DNA from 2 places in the Yersinia enterocolitica subsp. enterocolitica genome. Region 2 is predicted to be linked to the other one. Evidence: predicted binding sites of a transcription regulator. Region 2 holds the regulator's gene; the other holds the start of a gene.

Region 1 (5,991 bases), 3.1 Mb from region 2:
GGTTGGATTGGATTCGCACTCTTCCTCGTAAGTCGAGTACATGTAGGCGGTGTCGGTTGAGAACTCTGCCGCACAGGTATCTACACGTTTATAAACCGGGTGCAAACCATACTTGTAACGCAACTTGCGCACTTCGCTTTCAGCCGCACCAACCAACTTCGCCAGGCGGGCATCGGCAAAACCTTTGCGTTTCAAGTGACGCATGAACTCTGCGGTCAAGCCATTGATACCGAGTTCTGCTACGTTCTCTTCCAGACGTACCAGCTCTTCAATCTGAACCAGGAACCAGCGGTCGACGTTGGTCAGGTTAAAGACACCATCAACAGACATACCGGCGCGGAATGCATCGGCGATATACCAAATTCGGTCAGAACCTGCTTCTTTCAATTCACGGCGAATTTTAGTCAGGGCTTCTGGATCATCAAGGCTGACTTTAGGGTCAAAACCGGTCGCACCCACTTCCAAACCGCGCAGTGCTTTTTGCAATGATTCCTGCTGAGTACGACCAATGGCCATCACTTCACCCACAGATTTCATCTGGGTTGTCAGGCGGTCATTGCTACCGGCGAATTTTTCGAAGTTAAAGCGAGGAATTTTAGTGACAACATAGTCGATAGATGGCTCGAAGGAAGCCGGAGTGCGGCCACCAGTGATGTCATTCATCAATTCATCAAGCGTGTAACCCACTGCCAGCTTGGCCGCAATTTTGGCAATCGGAAAGCCAGTGGCTTTAGATGCCAAAGCGGAAGAGCGAGATACACGTGGGTTCATTTCAATGACGATCAAACGACCATTTTTCGGATTAACCGAGAACTGCACGTTGGAGCCGCCAGTCTCCACGCCGATTTCACGCAGCACTGCCATCGAGGCATTACGCATGATTTGATATTCTTTGTCAGTCAGGGTCTGCGCCGGTGCCACAGTGATGGAGTCGCCGGTATGAATCCCCATGGCATCGAAGTTCTCAATAGAGCAGACAATGATGCAGTTGTCGTTTTTATCGCGAACAACTTCCATCTCATACTCTTTCCAACCAATCAGTGACTCGTCAATCAGCAACTCTTTGGTTGGCGATAAATCCAGGCCGCGCTCGCAGATTTCTTCAAACTCTTCGCGGTTATACGCGATACCGCCACCGGTGCCCCCCATGGTAAAGGATGGGCGGATAATGCACGGGAAACCTACATCAGCCGCAACGGCGAGGGCTTCTTCCATATTGTGCGCGATACCTGAACGAGCGGTATCCAGACCAATTTTTTTCATCGCGATATCAAAGCGACGGCGGTCTTCAGCTTTATCGATAGCATCAGCGGTTGCACCAATCATGGTGACACCGAATTCAGCCAGCACTCCTTGACGCTCCAATTCTAGTGCGCAGTTCAGTGCGGTTTGGCCGCCCATAGTTGGCAATACTGCGTCTGGGCGCTCTTTTTCAATGATTTTGCGCACCACTTCCCAGTGAATCGGCTCGATATAAGTTGCATCAGCCATTTCCGGGTCAGTCATAATTGTGGCGGGGTTAGAGTTTACCAAGATAACGCGGTAACCCTCTTCACGCAGCGCTTTACAAGCCTGGGCACCGGAGTAGTCAAACTCACAAGCCTGGCCGATAACGATTGGGCCTGCGCCCAGAATCAGGATGCTTTTTATATCTGTACGTTTTGGCATGGTTTGGCGCTCCTGATTATTTATTAGTATGGCTAGCGGCTGTCGCGCGATAAGCTTCAATCAGCTCGATAAAGTGATCAAACAGCGGAGCGGCATCGTGCGGCCCAGGGCTGGCTTCAGGGTGACCCTGGAAGCTGAAAGCTGCTTTATCGGTACGGTGAATCCCTTGCAGGGAACCATCGAATAAAGAAACGTGAGTAGTGCGTAGGTTGGACGGCAATGTGGTTTCATCAACGGCGAAACCGTGGTTCTGCGCAGTGATCATCACACAATTGGCATCCAAATCTTTCACTGGGTGGTTGCCGCCATGATGACCAAATTTCATTTTTACAGTTTTCGCACCGCTAGCCAGAGCCAGCAGTTGATGGCCTAAACAGATACCAAATACCGGAATATCAGTTTCCAGGAAGCGTTTAATCGCCGCGATAGCATAATCGCATGGCTCAGGGTCACCTGGGCCGTTGGATAAGAAAATGCCATCCGGATTTAACTTCAGGACGTCTTCAGCCGGGGTCTGCGCCGGAACAATGGTCAGGCGGCAACCACGGTCAACTAGCATGCGCAGAATATTGCGTTTTACACCGTAGTCGTACGCCACAACATGGAATGGCAGATCTTCAGGTTGTTTCGCCGCCGGTAAGTCGCCTTCCAGAGTCCAACTGCCTTGCAGCCATTGATACACTTCTTTGGTAGTCACCTCTTTGGCCAGATCCATCCCTTTCAAGCCTGGGAATGCTTTGGCTTTTTCCAGCGCCAGCGCAGCATCTGATAAGTCACCCACAATAATACAGCCGTTTTGCGCGCCCTTCTCACGCAGCAACCGTGTCAGCTTACGGGTATCAATATCTGCAATCGCTACAATATTGTGGCGCTTGAGATACTCAGATAAGCCTTCTTCATTACGGTAATTGCTGGCAATCAATGGCAGGTCGCGAATAACCAGACCTTGGGCGTGTACTGCGGAGGATTCTTCATCGGAGGCATTGGTGCCGACATTGCCGATATGAGGATAAGTAAGAGTGACGATCTGGCGGGAGTAGGAAGGATCAGTAAGGATTTCTTGATAACCGGTCATCGACGTATTGAAGACCACTTCCCCCACTGCCGTACCTTCTGCCCCGATGGCCCGACCGTGAAATTGGGTTCCGTCTTCGAGAACCAATAGCGCTGACTTAATCAAAACACCCTCCAAGGAATAAACAGTCACATTATTTGCATATTAATTCATATCTAGCGACCTAAATCAATGCAAAAACCGCCCTCAAAGCTAATTTTTGGCAAATTGGGCGCATTTTAATGATGAGTGACGCTCTTGTCTAGCCAAAGTGCCATTTTTTCTCTGTTTTTTACCGTTCTCATTAAAATGAGACGATTATAGCGGCAAAAACACATGCTAACTTAGCATAGTAAACGGTTGCGAGAGTATGTGACTGAAAAAAATCGTTCTGAAGTGATGAAAATGAGTACTAATAGATAATGAGGACACTAAAAGATAAAAAAACGAGATAAAACACAACAAAAACGACATTACGTATAAAAAAATGAATAAGACATCTGATTATATAAACAAACAAAAAAGGACAATAAAATATTGCCCTGTTATCATATGATTATGATAAAAACAACCACATCACGGGTTGTGCTTTACACCTTTAAAGTTCATTCAAACTCAGTACATCTCGCATATCAAACAAGCCATTATCATGATTAGAAAGCCATATAGCAGATTTAACGGCACCATTGGCAAAAGTCATGCGGCTAGTGGCTTTATGGGTGATTTCAACCCGTTCGCCAATGTCGGCAAACATGGCGGTGTGCTCCCCGACAATATCGCCAGCACGCACTGTCGCAAAACCAATAGTGCCTGGTTTGCGTTCTCCGGTATGGCCTTCGCGGGTATAAACTGCGCAATCTTTCAGTGACCGCCCTAAAGATTCAGCAATAGCCTCGCCCATCGCTAATGCGGTCCCTGACGGCGCATCAACTTTATAGCGGTGATGCGCTTCAATAATTTCGATATCAGTGTAATCGCCCATCACTTTGGCGGCTTTTTCAAGCAACTTAAGTACCACATTGACCCCAACACTGAAGTTTGCGGCGAACACAATACCAATCTCTGCTGATGCGGCGCTGATGGCGGCTTTACCGGCATCATCAAAACCGGTGGTTCCAATCACCATTGCCTTATGATGTGCGCGGCAAATAGCTAAATGTTCCAGAGTGCCCTCTGGTCGAGTAAAGTCGATCAACACATCAAAATGATCAGTTACTTTAGATAAATCATCACTTACGGCGATATTTAGCAAACCTGTTCCGGCCAGTTCACCCGCATCACTTCCCACCAGAGTGGACCCCGCGCGCTCTACTGCGGCACCCAGCACCACACCTTTAGTCTGCGTGATTGCCTGAATAAGCTGCCGACCCATACGGCCGCCTGCACCGACAACGGCGATGCGAATTGTTGAATTAGTCATGAGTTCTCCCAATATTGTGTCATCTACCCTGACAAGGGTTCAGATTAGCCGCCCGTCATCGACTCTGCCAGCCTATTTAATCTGTATTAGAAAAAAATGATATACGGCTGCTTTTATCAGTGAAACCACTTAATTCCTTGCATAACATTTGCTAACCCTCTCGCCGTGAGCATGTATGGGCAGCTCAATGTGCAATCCAAACGGAGTCAGTACAATAACGGTTCATCTGGCATAATACGGTTATTTCGCATATTCATGCAGCTATGGCGAAATACATCCATAAAAAAGCAGCCACTCAGGGCTGCTTGATAACGTTATGAATACATGCCAGAGATCAGTCGATCTGCTTAACCTCAACACGTAACTCTTTTGGGACTTCGAATACAATACTTTCTTCGCGGCCACGAAGCTCAACCGACCCACCCGCACCAAGCGCTTGTAAACGGGCAATCACTTGCTGTACCAGAATATCGGGTGCAGAGGCTCCTGCGGTCACGCCAATGCATTTCGCATTCTGTAACCATGACTCTTGGATATCAGCTGCCGAATCAATCAGATAAGCGGGTTTACCCATGCGTTGTGCGAGTTCAGCTAACCGGTTTGAGTTAGATGAGTTTTTCGAGCCAACCACCAGCACCACGTCGGCATCATTCGCCAAATTCCGCACCGCTTCTTGGCGGTTAGTTGTGGCGTAGCAGATATCATCTTTACGTGGGCCGACAATCTTCGGGAAACGCCGGTGTAAAGCATCGATAACCGCAGAGGTATCGTCAACTGACAACGTGGTCTGAGTCATAAAGCAGAGGTTATTCTCATCTTTAACATTCAGTTTCCAAACATCATCAGGCGACTCGACCAAATACATTCCCCCTTTCGGGTTGTTGTATTGCCCCATGGTGCCTTCAACTTCCGGATGGCCAGCATGACCAATCAGGATAGCTTCTTTCCCTTTGCGGCTAGCGCGCGCAACTTCCATATGGACTTTAGTGACCAAGGGACAAGTTGCGTCAAACAGCATCGTCAATTCACGGGCACGGGCTTCGGCTCGCACCGCTTGTGACACACCATGGGCCGAGAAAATCAAAATGGAACCATCTGGCACCTCAGCGATATCCTCGATAAAAATAGCCCCGCGCTCACGCAGGCTATCAACCACATAGCGGTTATGTACCACTTCATGGCGTACATAGATTGGCGCGCCATACATCTCGATCGCGCGTTCAACAATACTGATAGCCCGATCAACTCCGGCACAAAAGCCGCGTGGATTAGCCAGCAATATCTGCATGCATTGCCTCCTGTTGGGGGTCTATCTCCAGCACTTCAATGTCAAAGCTGACGATATGCCCTGCCAACGGGTGATTAAAATCAACAGTAATCGACTCTTCTGCTACTTCCCGCACCACGCCCGGCATTTCACTGCCATCACGAGTGGTAAACAGCATAATCGTACCCGTATCCGGTACACCGGTTTGCGCAAAATCACGCTGCGTAAAGTACTGAATCAAATCAGGACTTTCTAAACCGAATGCATCTTCAGGTGGTAAGCTGAAAGCGTGTTTGTCACCCACTTTCAAGCCGATCAACTGCTGCTCCAGCGCATCGGAAAGGCTGTTATCGCCTAAGCGAAATAGCGCGGGTTTACCGTGAATATGAGTTGATTCTGCCGTTGAACCATCTTCCAGTTTCAGAGTGAAATGCACCAATACAGCACTCTTGTCTTGTATAAAATGGTCTTGTACCCGCTCTGACATATCACTCACCTTTATTCATCGCCGTTTTTTCAGCTGGGCTGATAAAGCCTTCAAATATAACCAATGCAGCACCGATACAAATTGCTGTATCGGCG
Region 2 (13,226 bases):
CCATCTGCCATTGCCGCAGATACCCGCACCACTGTTCGTGATGACACGGGTGCCTGGGTTCGTGTTCCCTGCTCTACGCCGCGCGCACTGGAAACAGAAGAGATCCCTGGCATCATTAATGATTTCCGCCAGGCAACAGCCAATGCCCGTGAGGCTGGGTTTGATTATATTGAATTGCATGCGGCCCACGGCTATTTATTACATCAATTTATGTCTCCGGCATCAAACCAGCGTACTGACCAATACGGTGGCAGCATTGAAAACCGAACTCGCCTGACCTTAGAAGTGGTTGATGCCACAGCGGCTGAATGGGGCGCTGAGCATATTGGTATCCGTATTTCACCTTTAGGCCCATTCAATGGTTTGGATAATGGTGAAGATCAGGAAGAAGCGGCGCTGTATCTGATTGAAGAATTAAACAAACGCCATATTGCTTATCTGCACATTTCCGAGCCAGACTGGGCTGGCGGTAAACCTTATTCGGATGCATTCCGCGATGCTGTGCGTGCCCGCTTCAAAGGGGTGATTATCGGCGCAGGTGCTTATACCGCAGAAAAAGCCGAAAACCTGATTGAGAAAGGATTTATTGATGCCGTTGCCTTTGGCCGCAGCTATATTTCCAACCCGGATCTGGTTGAGCGTTTGCAGCAAAATGCGCCACTGAATGAGCCTGACGGTGAAACCTTCTACGGGGGTGGCGCTAAGGGCTATACCGACTATCCAAAGCTGTAAATCTTGCTTAGTTGTGAATCAATTTCTCTGCTCACGGTCAGGCAATATGCCTGGCCGTTATCATTTGCAGTCTATTCATTTTCTGTAACCCATTGAACTGATTTAATTACCAAGGCTATACTTAAACTTGGTTTCATTCACTCTTGCCCACAATTCAGGCAACATATCAACAGAGGGTATTATGCGCCTACTCCATACCATGATCCGCGTCGGTGACCTGCAACGTTCCATCGATTTCTACACCAAGGTATTAGGGATGCGTTTGCTGCGTACCAGTGAAAATACCGAATATAAATACTCACTGGCATTCGTCGGCTACAGCGATGAGAGCGAAGGCTCAGTGATCGAGTTGACCTATAACTGGGGCGTAGACAGTTACGAGATGGGAACGGCATTCGGTCATTTGGCTTTGGGGGTGGATGATGTTGCCGCCACCTGCGACCAAATTCGCAATGCTGGTGGCAAAGTGACCCGTGAAGCAGGCCCGGTCAAGGGCGGTAACACGGTTATTGCTTTTGTCGAAGATCCAGACGGTTACAAAATAGAGCTAATCGAGAATAAAAGTGCCGGACACGGCCTCGGAAACTGATTAGCAAGAAGGCACCTGCAAGGTGCCTTTTTTCTCATCGCGATATCCCCCTGCATCCCACGCCAAAATTTGACATAATGCGTGCTGAATTCGATGAAGATAAGAAACTGATGGCAGATAAAAGTGACCTTAACGCCCTGAGTGGCCGTTTTCGTGGGTATTATCCCGTAGTAATTGATGTAGAAACCGCCGGTTTTAATGCTCAAACTGACGCATTATTAGAGATTGCTGCCGTCACTTTGCAAATGAACAAGGACGGTTGGCTGCTGCCTGATGAAACGCTACATTTTCATGTAGATCCGTTCGAAGGTGCCAATCTGGAACCCGAAGCGCTGGCATTTAATGGAATAGACCCCACCAATCCATTACGTGGTGCAGTGAGTGAACATGATGCGTTACATGCTATTTTCAAAGCTGTGCGCAAAGGGTTGAAAGAACAAGGCTGTAACCGCGCCATTATCGTCGCGCATAATGCTCATTTTGATCACAGCTTTGTGATGGCCGCGGCTGAACGCGCCAGCTTGAAGCGTAACCCGTTCCACCCATTTGCCACTTTCGACACCGCAGCACTTAGTGGGCTGGTTCTGGGGCAAACCGTATTGGCAAAAGCTTGCCTGACGGCAGGTATTCCGTTTGATAGCAGCCAGGCTCACTCTGCTTTGTACGATACAATGCAAACGGCGAAATTATTCTGTGAGTTGGTCAATCGTTGGAAGAAATTGGGTGGCTGGCCGGTACCGGCGGGTGAATCTGAGTAACCTAACTCAAGTCAATAATTGCAAATTCACTATTAAAAAAGGTGGCCTGCGAGCCACCTCAGACTGCTGACAAACCCCAACGACTCGATCTTGCAAGGTGAGGACAGGTAGAAGAGTAAAGCGTCCGCGCCACGGACGGCGCGGCTCGAGCCATCAGGGACGATTTTACGGCGTCTTTATGATCTACCTGTTTTCACCGCTGCGGGCACTTTGTCAATAACCTCAGGCAGCTTAAGTAGCTGCCTTTTTATTTATTACCTAAGCTGGCAGCTCATTACTCTGCTGCAGGTTTTTCTTCTTCAGTACGGTATTTATCTGCCGTCTCTTTCAACAGTTGTTGCAGTTCACCACGCTGATACATTTCCATCAGGATGTCGCAACCGCCCACCAATTCGCCGTCAACCCACAGTTGTGGGAAAGTTGGCCAGTTAGCGTATTTTGGCAGCTCAGCACGGATATCTGGATTCTGCAAAATATCAACGTAAGCAAAGCGTTCGCCACAAGCAGATAGCGCCTGTACAGCCTGAGCAGAGAAACCGCAGTTTGGCAGTTTTGGTGAGCCCTTCATGTAAAGCAGGATGGGGTTTTCTGCTATCTGGCGCTGAATTTTATCAATCGTCGTCATTTCTTGCTTCCTCAAGCCATTTAGTGGCTACAATACTTAGAACCTATCCATTAGGGCTATTTTATTATTGCGTCCAGCCTATTGTAGCGACTGTCACCACTGGAATAAAACGCCATCTTTTGCAGGGGTTTTACTCGGTTAGTTGTGGATTATATTATCAGCTACAAATATGTGCATTTAGAATAACATTTTTGATCCCTTCTCTTCATTATTATCTTCACTGAGGGATACCAGAAATTCGGGTCGACTAACTCGTTGACGTATGGTTGATTTAAGTTCATTAGCCGTGTGAAAAAACGACAATTGCGACGCCATTAACGTTTTCTCACAATATCGACTAAAATCCTGTAGCTCTCCGCTTTTTTATATCCGGAGTTTCGGCAATACTGTGACTCTTCATCTTCATTTCAGGGCCAAGGTTGGTAGCGTTATTATGCGTTTAATACTTACGCTGTTTGTGCTGCTGTTTACCCAGCTATTTCTAAACCTCGCACATGCGTCGCCGCAGGCTCACGTCTCGGCTGAGCAAAAAAAAGGCCAAGTCAGTCAGGCCAGTCCTGATGACCGTAAAAAGCGTAAAGCTGATAAAAATACTAAAAAAGCCAAAATTGATAACAACAAAACCAATAGTAAAAATGTGACAAATAAAATAGCGACCAACAACGATAAAAAGAAAACGGCAGCTACCGCCAGCAAAACCATTAAGAAAAAGGCACAGGAAGTCAGCAAACCTACCAGCCCAAAAGTCACTAGTAGCAAAAAAACGAATATTAAAACTGCTAGCAATAAAAAAGCGGCAGTTAAAAAAACCGAAAAAGTGGCTTACGGTCGCCATCGCAATAAAACCCAAGGTAAAGCCGCGACCGAATTAGTAGCAAATAGTAAAATAAAACTCAGCCCTGCGCATAAAAAGCGCTATCAGCATGCTAAACAGACCGCAATGAGCAAACTGATGAAGCAAGTAGGGAAACCTTATCGCTGGGGTGGCACCTCCCCTAATACCGGTTTTGATTGCAGCGGGCTTATTTACTACGCCTATAAAGATGTCATCAGAATAAAAATGCCACGTACTGCTAATGAAATGTATCATTTGCGCGATGCAGCACCGGTTAAACGCGCTGAATTAGAAAGTGGTGATTTAGTGTTCTTCAATATTGCTAATCGCGGTGTTGCTGATCATGTCGGCGTTTATTTAGGCAACGGCAAATTTATTCAGTCACCACGCACCGGTGAAGAAATTCGTATCAGCATGCTAGACAACGACTACTGGCAAGATCATTATGTCGGCGCTCGTCGTGTTGTGACACCGAAAACTATCCGCTAAACCAAGCACCGCACCCGGTAGCCCTATCGGGTGCTTGTATACCTGTCAAACATACCTGTCAAACTTCAACCAGCCAATATCCCATCAAATAATATGGTTATGCCTGTCATTCCTGTTAAAAGTTGTTAAAATTAATGCCCACAATAAAAATACAACAATTACGATTTTAACCGCTCCTCACCACATCTTAGTGAGCTAACGTTCGGATTTGAGGAGCAAACACCCTGAGCAACCCCGAAAGGAGAGAGCTATGTCTTTTGAATTACCGGCATTACCTTATGCACAAAATGCACTGGAACCGCACATTTCTGCTGAAACGCTGGAATACCATTACGGCAAGCACCACAACACCTATGTGGTAAACCTCAATAACCTGATCAAGGATACTGAGTTTGCAGGTAAATCCTTGGAGGAGATTGTCAAAACCTCCAGTGGCGGTATTTTTAACAATGCAGCTCAAGTTTGGAACCACACCTTTTACTGGCACTGTTTATCACCTAATGGCGGCGGCGAGCCGACAGGAAAAGTCGCCGATGCCATTAATCAATCCTTTGGATCTTTTGCTGAATTTAAAGCGCAATTTACTGATGCGGCGGTAAAAAACTTTGGCGCGGGCTGGACCTGGCTGGTCAAAAAAACGGATGGCACGTTAGCTATTGTCAGCACATCAAATGCGGCGACACCGCTGACGACCGCTGATAAGCCATTGTTAACTGTGGATGTATGGGAGCACGCTTACTATATTGATTATCGTAATGCGCGACCAAAATATCTGGAGAATTTCTGGGCGCTGGTGAATTGGTCTTTCGTTGAGAAAAACTTAGCCTGATAAGACAAGAAGCAAAAGACGCCGGGTAATCATATTACCAACAGAAATAATTAAGGGCGGGTTAACCGCCCTACTTATCACTTCACACCGGCACGCGGCTTAATTAATTCATGACCGCCACGAAGCTAAAGGCAATAATCATCGCCAGTGCACCAACAGTCGTAATCAGCGACATTTTCAGATTGGTATCCATAAGAACTCCTCAGCCGGTTTATTTTAGTAGGGTAAAGGCACATAGTTAGTGCGTTAAATTATTTTCCCACAGTTAAGAAAAAAAATCTTGTGCCCATTACGCACTTTATAACATTGATTACCTCTTCCACTTTTCCTCCAGATCAGCCAAAATTCGCAGTTCATAACTGTATGCCGACTAATAACGTCTAATAAATACTCTCAGACGACCATCTGACTTAGCTCTCCAGCCTACTATCTTGTTTCTGTCTGAGCGGTGTTCGAGTCATGCAGGCAAACGATTAACATAATACTTACCTGCTGTAACAGGTGAGCTTAGGAGTCATTCTTTTTATGGCAACGATTAAAGATGTGGCCAAACACGCGGGTGTGTCTACTACCACCGTTTCGCACGTTATCAACAAAACTCGTTTCGTCGCCGAAAACACCAAGGCCGCTGTGTGGGCAGCCATTAAAGAACTGCATTATTCACCGAGTGCTGTGGCGCGCAGTTTGAAAGTTAATCACACTAAATCAATTGGCTTGTTGGCGACATCCAGCGAAGCCCCCTATTTTGCTGAAGTGATCGAAGCGGTTGAAAATAGCTGTTATAGCAAAGGCTACACTCTGATTTTATGTAACTCTCATAATAATCTGGACAAGCAAAAAGCCTATTTGGCGATGCTGGCACAAAAGCGTGTTGATGGCTTATTGGTGATGTGTTCTGAATATCCGGAACAGCTACTGGGAATGTTAGAGGATTATCGCAATATTCCAATGGTAGTGATGGATTGGGGAACCGCCCGTGGCGATTTTACCGATTCGATTATTGATAATGCATTCGAAGGCGGTTATTTAGCTGGCCGTTATCTTATTGAGCGTGGTCACCGCGATATCGGGGCTATCCCCGGCCAGCTATCGCGTAATACCGGTGGCGGTCGCCATCAGGGCTTCCTAAAAGCATTAGAGGAGGCCAACATCACCCTGCGAGAAGAATGGGTGGTTCAAGGTGATTTTGAGCCAGAATCCGGCTATAAAGCCATGCATCAAATTCTGACACAAAAGCATCGTCCGACTGCTGTATTCTGTGGTGGCGATATTATGGCAATGGGCGCGATATGCGCCGCAGATGAATTAGGTTTGCGTGTACCACAAGATATTTCGGTGATCGGGTATGACAATGTGCGTAATGCGCGCTATTTCTCGCCGGCGTTGACCACCATTCATCAGCCGAAAGAGCGATTGGGTGAAACGGCTTTTGCTATGTTGCTCGACAGAATTGTCAGCAAACGCGAAGACCCTCAAACCATTGAAGTACATCCAAAACTAGTCGAACGTCGTTCTGTTGCTGATGGCCCATTCCGCGATTATCGTCGCTAAGCACAGTTATCATCGCTAAACATTTAGTCTGCCGGTAGCGCCCTGTTACCGGCGGCTAATTCTGCCGAAGCTCATTATCCGTGCCATTAGCATCTCTTAGCCACTCATCATTTAACGTGACACTGTCACCCAAATATTCCAACATCCAGGCTAAGGCCGGGGAATGGTTATTCTGCTCCCACGTCAAGCAACACGGGCTAGCAGGTAAGGGGTCAGCGAGTGTTAAGGCTGCCAGTTTCCCTTGTGCAATCAGGGGCGATACCATATGAGCGGGCACCATGCCAATACATAACCCCTCACACAGACAGTCTATGCCCGTCGCCCAATCCGGTGCCACTAATCGCTGTTGGTTATCCAACGTCCAGGTATCTCGTTTCGGCAAATTTCGCGCAGTATCCTCTAAACAGAGGGAGGGATAAGGCCGCAACTGATCGTCGTTAAGTGGCCCGGTTAGCTGCGCTAAAGGGTGATTGATACTTACTACGCAATGCCAGGTCAGAAAACCCATGTCACGGAAGACGAACCGCCCGCCAACCGGGATGGCACGCGTCGCACCAATGGCCATATCCGCTTGCCCATCCGCCAGCGCATCCCAAACGCCGTTAAAGACTTCATAACGCACCCGCAATTCGATATCGGGAAAATGGCGATAAAAATCCAGCACTAAACGGCGGCTTCGCTGAGGTTTGACAATTTTATCGACCACGATATTTAATTGCCCGCGCCAGCCATTCGCCACTTGTTGACATTGACGACGTGTGTCATTCATTTTTTTGATAACATCACGCGATTCTTTAATAAAAACTTTGCCTGCTTCGGTCAATTCTACATCCCGATGGCGGCGCGCAAATAGCGGCACAGCCAACCACTCCTCCAATTGACGCACGGTATAACTTATCGCAGACGGTACGCGGTGCAATTCTTGCGCAGCAGCGCTGAAACTCCCGGTGCGCGCAACAGCATCCACCACATCTAATGAGTATTCTGACCACATGGTTTTGCGCTTCCTTTAAACGGAATTTTTGACATCAATTTTTTTGATAGCATGGCGCAAATATTACCGTTTCACAACAGAATATCGCGTCGTTAGAATGCCCCCGCAATTAATTTTCGATAACAAAAGTTTTACCTGCAAAAACTATAATTTAGCCAAAGTCATTGGAACCACAGGCAGGCAGCAAACGAACACATCCCGATGAGCTTATATCAATAAGTGATGCGGGTAAGTAAGAGCAGCTAACACCCCTGCGGTTTCAAGGACGAAGGATATAATGAGAAACAACAATGAAAACAACATCGAGCTTCATGTTCTACCTGGCCGGTTTGAGCATGTTGGGGTATCTGGCCACTGACATGTATTTGCCCGCCTTTGGTGCCATGCAACAAGAACTCCAAACCTCCGCCGGCTCCATCAGCGCCAGCCTTAGTATCTTTCTCGCGGGTTTCGCGATCGCCCAACTTATCTGGGGACCCGTTTCGGACAAAATAGGCCGCAAACCGGTGCTGTTAGCAGGGTTAGGGTTATTTGCTATCGGCTGCCTGGGGATTTTATGGGTTGAAACTGCGGCGCAGTTATTGGTTTTGCGCTTTATTCAGGCGGTGGGGGTCTGTTCCGCTGCGGTGAGCTGGCAAGCCTTAGTGGTCGATCGCTATCGCGACGGCAAGGCCAACCGAGTATTTGCGACCATTATGCCATTAGTGGCGTTATCCCCTGCGCTCGCGCCATTACTGGGTGCCTGGTTATTAAACCATTTCAGCTGGCGCTCAATTTTTGTCGTGCTATTGGCGATTACCCTGCTGCTACTGATTCCGACCGCCTTGCTTAAGGAACGGAAAAAAACAGCGCCGGATAACGTAGATAGAAGCAAAAACGCCATTAGTTTCTGGCAGTTACTGAAGTCTCCGGTATTCAGCGGCAACGTGATGATGTTTGCTGCATGCAGTGCCGGTTTTTTTTGCCTGGCTAACGGGTTCACCTTTTATTTTAGGTGATATGGGATATAGCCCGAATGTCATTGGTTTGAGTTATGTTCCACAAACAGTAGCCTTTCTACTGGGGGGATTTGGTTGCCGTAGTGCATTGAGTCGAATCAAGGGTAACACCCTACTGCCGTGGCTGTTGGCCGGTTATGCTATCAGTATGATTGCACTTTATCTGATAGCAACGCTGACGACGCCAACACTGGTGACCTTACTTATTCCGTTCTGCTTAATGGCGCTTGTGAATGGTGCCTGCTACCCTATTACCGTAGCAAATGCATTAATGCCCTTTCCTGCCAGTACGGGTAAAGCAGCAGCGTTGCAAAACACACTACAACTGGGCTTGTGTTTTATTGCCAGCATGATGGTGTCGGCCTATATCAGCCAACCTTTGCTGGCAACCGTCACTGTGATGCTGTCAACGGTAGCTTTAGCCGCATTGGGATATGGCATTCATTGTTATGCGTTGAGGAAAGAAAAAGTCCATACTAATAATAATGACTATAATTGCGTGGAGTCATAATTCCTTGTAAAAATAGTCACTAAGTGAAATTTTGGCCGGGAAAGATTTAGTATTGAGAAAGCTTCCCGGCAAGCCTATACTCGGTTTAACCGATTATAATATCATTTAAAAAAAGCATTATCTTAAGCACTTGCTGGACGCGTGGATTGCGTCACATTTACTCTTATGGATGAGCAGCCCTAAATTAGGGTTTCTTCTTAATCTTCCTCTGTCCGTAATGGATACCAAACACCAACTTTATTGGTATGTATCTGCGCATATAGTTTTTATCGCGGGTCATAAGTCAGAAGAAAGTGATGGAGAAGCTATGAGTTCATCCTGTATAGAAGACCAGAGTATTCAAGAAAATCCGTGGTTTCGCATTGTACAAGAAATGCTGAGCCGCGCTGATATTGAAATCAATGGCTCACGTCCCTTCGATATTAGAGTTAATAATCCAGACTTCTTTAAGCGGGTATTACAAGAAGGATCTTTGGCATTAGGTGAGAGTTATATGGATGGCTGGTGGGAATGCGATCGGCTGGATATTTTCTTCCAGCGCGTTCTCAGAGCTGGTCTGGAGCATCAACTTCCACACCATTTCAAAGATACTTTACGCATTGCTGCCGCACGTATTATCAATTTGCAATCGAAGAAACGAGCTTGGATTGTCGGCAAAGAACATTACGATCTCGGTAATGATCTGTTTAGCCTAATGCTCGACCCCAATATGCAATATTCTTGCGCCTATTGGAAAGATGCGGCCACCCTTGAACAAGCGCAGGAAAATAAATTGCAGATGATCTGTGAGAAGCTGCAATTAGCACCGGGTATGAAGCTGCTCGATATCGGTTGTGGCTGGGGTGGGCTAGCCGCTTACGCCGCGCGCCATTTCGGGGTGTCGGTTTCAGGTGTCACTATTTCAGCTGAACAGCAAAAATTGGCACAAAAACGCTGTGAAGGTTTGGATGTCACTATTTTGCTGCAAGATTATCGCGACCTGGATGAACAATTCGATCGTATTGTCTCGGTGGGAATGTTCGAACATGTTGGGCCTAAAAATTACAGCACCTATTTTGAGATAGTTAAACGTAATTTAAAACCTGACGGTTTATTTCTGCTACATACCATCGGCGCTAATCGTACTGACCTGAGTGTTGACCCGTGGATTAATAAGTATATTTTCCCCAATGGGTGTTTGCCGTCGGTACAACATATTGCCAAGGCCAGCGAGCCTTATTTCATCATGGAAGATTGGCATAATTTCGGGGCCGATTACGACCGAACATTGATGGCCTGGTATGAACGTTTCCAAGCCGCATGGCCAAAATTAGCTGAGAATTACTCGCCTCGATTTGAGCGGATGTTTAGCTATTATCTGAATGCCTGTGCCGGTGCATTCCGCGCCAGAGATATTCAATTGTGGCAGGTATTATTCAGCCCCAATGGGGTAGAAGGCGGTATTCGGGTCGCTCGTTAATATCTAACGTGATACTCTTTTAAAAAGACAGACTTAAAAAGGCAGGAGCACATCAGCCCTGCCTTTTATTATTTTATACGCGAGCGACTTTTTCAGCTGCTGCTACCGGAGCAATTTCGCGTTGCGCCAATACCCGCTCAACGGTATCCACTACAGCCTGTGTTTGGGGGTCTATTTCAATATTCACCCGATGCCCCAGTCGCTTTTTACCTAATGTGGTTCGCGCCAGTGTTTCCGGAATCAAATGAACGCAAAAACGGTTACCCACCACCTCGCCAATGGTCAGACTGATGCCATCAATACCGATAAAGCCTTTGTGTAATACATATTTCATTAAATCGTCGCTGGGCAGTCGAAACCAGATCTGACGGTTATTTTCTGAGGTATATATTTTGGCTATTTCAGCGGTACAAATAATATGACCGGACATAAGATGGCCGCCAATTTCATCACTAAATTTAGCGGCCCGCTCCAGATTAACTACATCGCCTACTTTAATATCACCCAAATTGGTAATACGCAGCGTTTCCTTCATTAAATCAAAACTGACTCGATTTCCATTAACCTCAGTCACTGTCAAACAGCAGCCATTGTGGGCCACTGAAGCACCTAATGCTAATTCAGGTAACATCTCAGTTGGCATTTCGACCACATGGGTGCGGAAGTTGGATTTCTCGTCAATGGCAACCACTGGCGCGGTGCCTTGAACAATACCGGTAAACATACGCCATGCCTCTTATCTGTAAAAAAATCTGTAGAAAAAAAGTTTCACTGCCCTGATTTTGCCTCAGAAGATCAGGAAAACCAAACCACTTAGACTAAAAATCTGTATTCGCGTTATTTCATTGAAACTGAATGACAAGGATTGCTTAAGCACTGCGAGGAGGTACAATCTTTTATACTCTTCGTGTTCCGAGAGTATTATGTTTTCCCGCTATTTTATTTATCGGTTACAAAACGATAAATTATCGCTACTGAAATTATAACTAGGTTATACCCATGCATCGTGAAGAACGATGGGTAGATAAAGGTGCATACGTGCAGAAGTATATCGTCGAAGCGCGTAGCTTGTTGGCTCTCGCTATTCCTGTTGTTATCGCGCAATTGTCCCAAACCGCCATGGGGGTGGTTGACACTATAATGGCCGGTTCTGTCAGTGCAACCGATATGGCTGCGGTGGCGGTGGGGACCTCAATCTGGTTACCGGCTATCTTATTTGGTCACGGATTATTGTTGGCGTTAACGCCGACAGTTGCTCAACTTAATGGCTCCGGGCGGCGCAACCAAATTGCTCATCAGGTCAGACAGGGCTTTTGGCTGGCATTCTGTGTCTCGGTATTAATTATGGTGGTCATCTATAATAGCGACCACATCATTATGCGCATGCATAATATTGATCCGGTACTGGCAGATAAAGCCGTTGGTTTCCTGCATGCCATTATGTGGGGCGCGCCGGGCTATCTCTTCTTTCAGGTGCTACGCAATCAGTGTGAAGGGCTATCCAAAACCAAACCTGGGATGGTGATTGGATTTATTGGTTTACTGGTTAACATTCCCATTAACTATATTTTCATCTACGGTAAATTTGGTGCTCCGGCATTAGGCGGTGTCGGTTGCGGGGTGGCAACCGGAACGGTTTATTGGGTGATGTTCTTAATGATGCGTTGGTATGTGACGCGCGCGCGCTCACAGCAAGATATCAAACTGGAAAAAGGATTTGCTGCACCGGACTGGCAAGTCATGAAACGCCTCGGGGGTCTTGGGCTGCCGGTTGCGCTGGCGCTGTTTTTTGAAGTAACGTTGTTCGCGGTTGTCGCATTACTGGTTTCTCCGCTGGGCATTGTCGCGGTGGCTGGGCACCAGATTGCCCTCAACTTTAGTTCATTGATGTTTATGTTACCGATGTCATTGAGTGTCGCCGCGACCATTCGTGTCGGTTTTCGTCTTGGTCAGGGTTCGGTTGACGATGCCAGAGTTGCTGCTTATACCAGTATTGCTGTGGGTCTAATGTTGGCGTGTGTCACCGCGATATTTACTGTGGTATTTCGCGAACATATCGCGCTGCTTTATAACAAGACACCTGAAGTGGTGGTAATGGCCTCACACTTAATGTTATTGGCAGCACTTTACCAATTGTCTGATGCAATTCAGGTGATCGGCAGCGGCGTATTACGCGGTTATAAAGATACCCGCTCTATCTTCTTTATTACCTTCACCGCCTACTGGTTGTTGGGGCTACCGAGTGGTTATTTACTCGGTTTGACCAATTATATTGTGCCCGCGATGGGGCCAAGTGGTTTCTGGATCGGGTTCGTTATCGGCCTGACCTCGGCAGCTATACTGATGGCGCTACGCATCCGCTGGTTACAAAAGCAGCCATCTGCTTTTATTTTGCAAAAAGCGGCACACTAAGCGCTTGTCATTATGGGCATTAATTGCTGACGCTCATCTCAGTGATTAATGCCCCGCCAAATAAGAAAAGCTGGAGAAAAAAACAGCGCAATGAGTAAAAGCGCAGCAATTACGTGAGTTTGCGATGAATATTATGTTTTTCTCCTTGCCAGAGGACGGGCGGCTCGTTAATATTCGTCCCCGCTGTCAGCATTGATGGCGAATAATAAGAGTGAAGATAGAGATAATTATATCCAAGTAATTGGAGTTGTAGCCAGGCAGCAAACGAGCGAGTCCCGTTGAACTGACACAAGTCAGTGATTCTGGTGAGTTAGAGCAGCTAACAACGCTACGGCTTCAAGATAAGAAGGATAGAATGTGCGTCCGTAGCTCAGTTGGTTAGAGCACCACCTTGACATGGTGGGGGTCGATGGTTCGAGTCCATTCGGACGCACCAATCTTATT

What was found. The regulator PurR, encoded in region 2, represses purine synthesis genes. The targets are predictions, from matches to a motif close to CANGCAAACGTTTGCNTG.
Region 1: carA (glutamine-hydrolyzing carbamoyl-phosphate synthase small subunit) is a predicted target of PurR. The motif match lies at 3,072-3,089, and genes of this name have one in related genera.

What each region holds. Positions count from the first base shown of each region.
Region 1 is NZ_LR590469.1:4,058,964-4,064,954, reverse strand. It holds gene carB (carbamoyl-phosphate synthase large subunit) at 1-1,668, opposite strand, end outside; gene carA (glutamine-hydrolyzing carbamoyl-phosphate synthase small subunit) at 1,685-2,848, opposite strand; gene dapB (4-hydroxy-tetrahydrodipicolinate reductase) at 3,321-4,142, opposite strand; gene ispH (4-hydroxy-3-methylbut-2-enyl diphosphate reductase) at 4,477-5,430, opposite strand; gene fkpB (FKBP-type peptidyl-prolyl cis-trans isomerase) at 5,411-5,896, opposite strand; gene lspA (signal peptidase II) at 5,898-5,991, opposite strand, start outside.
Region 2 is NZ_LR590469.1:945,426-958,651, reverse strand. It holds gene nemA (alkene reductase) at 1-732, shown strand, start outside; gene gloA (lactoylglutathione lyase) at 914-1,321, shown strand; gene rnt (ribonuclease T) at 1,432-2,079, shown strand; gene FGL26_RS04450 (Grx4 family monothiol glutaredoxin) at 2,354-2,704, opposite strand; gene FGL26_RS04445 (C40 family peptidase) at 3,138-4,028, shown strand; gene sodB (superoxide dismutase [Fe]) at 4,279-4,857, shown strand; gene cydH (cytochrome bd-I oxidase subunit CydH) at 4,961-5,050, opposite strand; gene purR (HTH-type transcriptional repressor PurR) at 5,383-6,408, shown strand; gene punR (DNA-binding transcriptional activator PunR) at 6,464-7,402, opposite strand; partial or broken gene punC (purine nucleoside transporter PunC) at 7,693-8,911, shown strand; gene cfa (cyclopropane fatty acyl phospholipid synthase) at 9,219-10,370, shown strand; gene FGL26_RS04410 (riboflavin synthase) at 10,444-11,094, opposite strand; gene FGL26_RS04400 (MATE family efflux transporter) at 11,409-12,782, shown strand; tRNA gene FGL26_RS04395 (tRNA-Val) at 13,142-13,218, shown strand.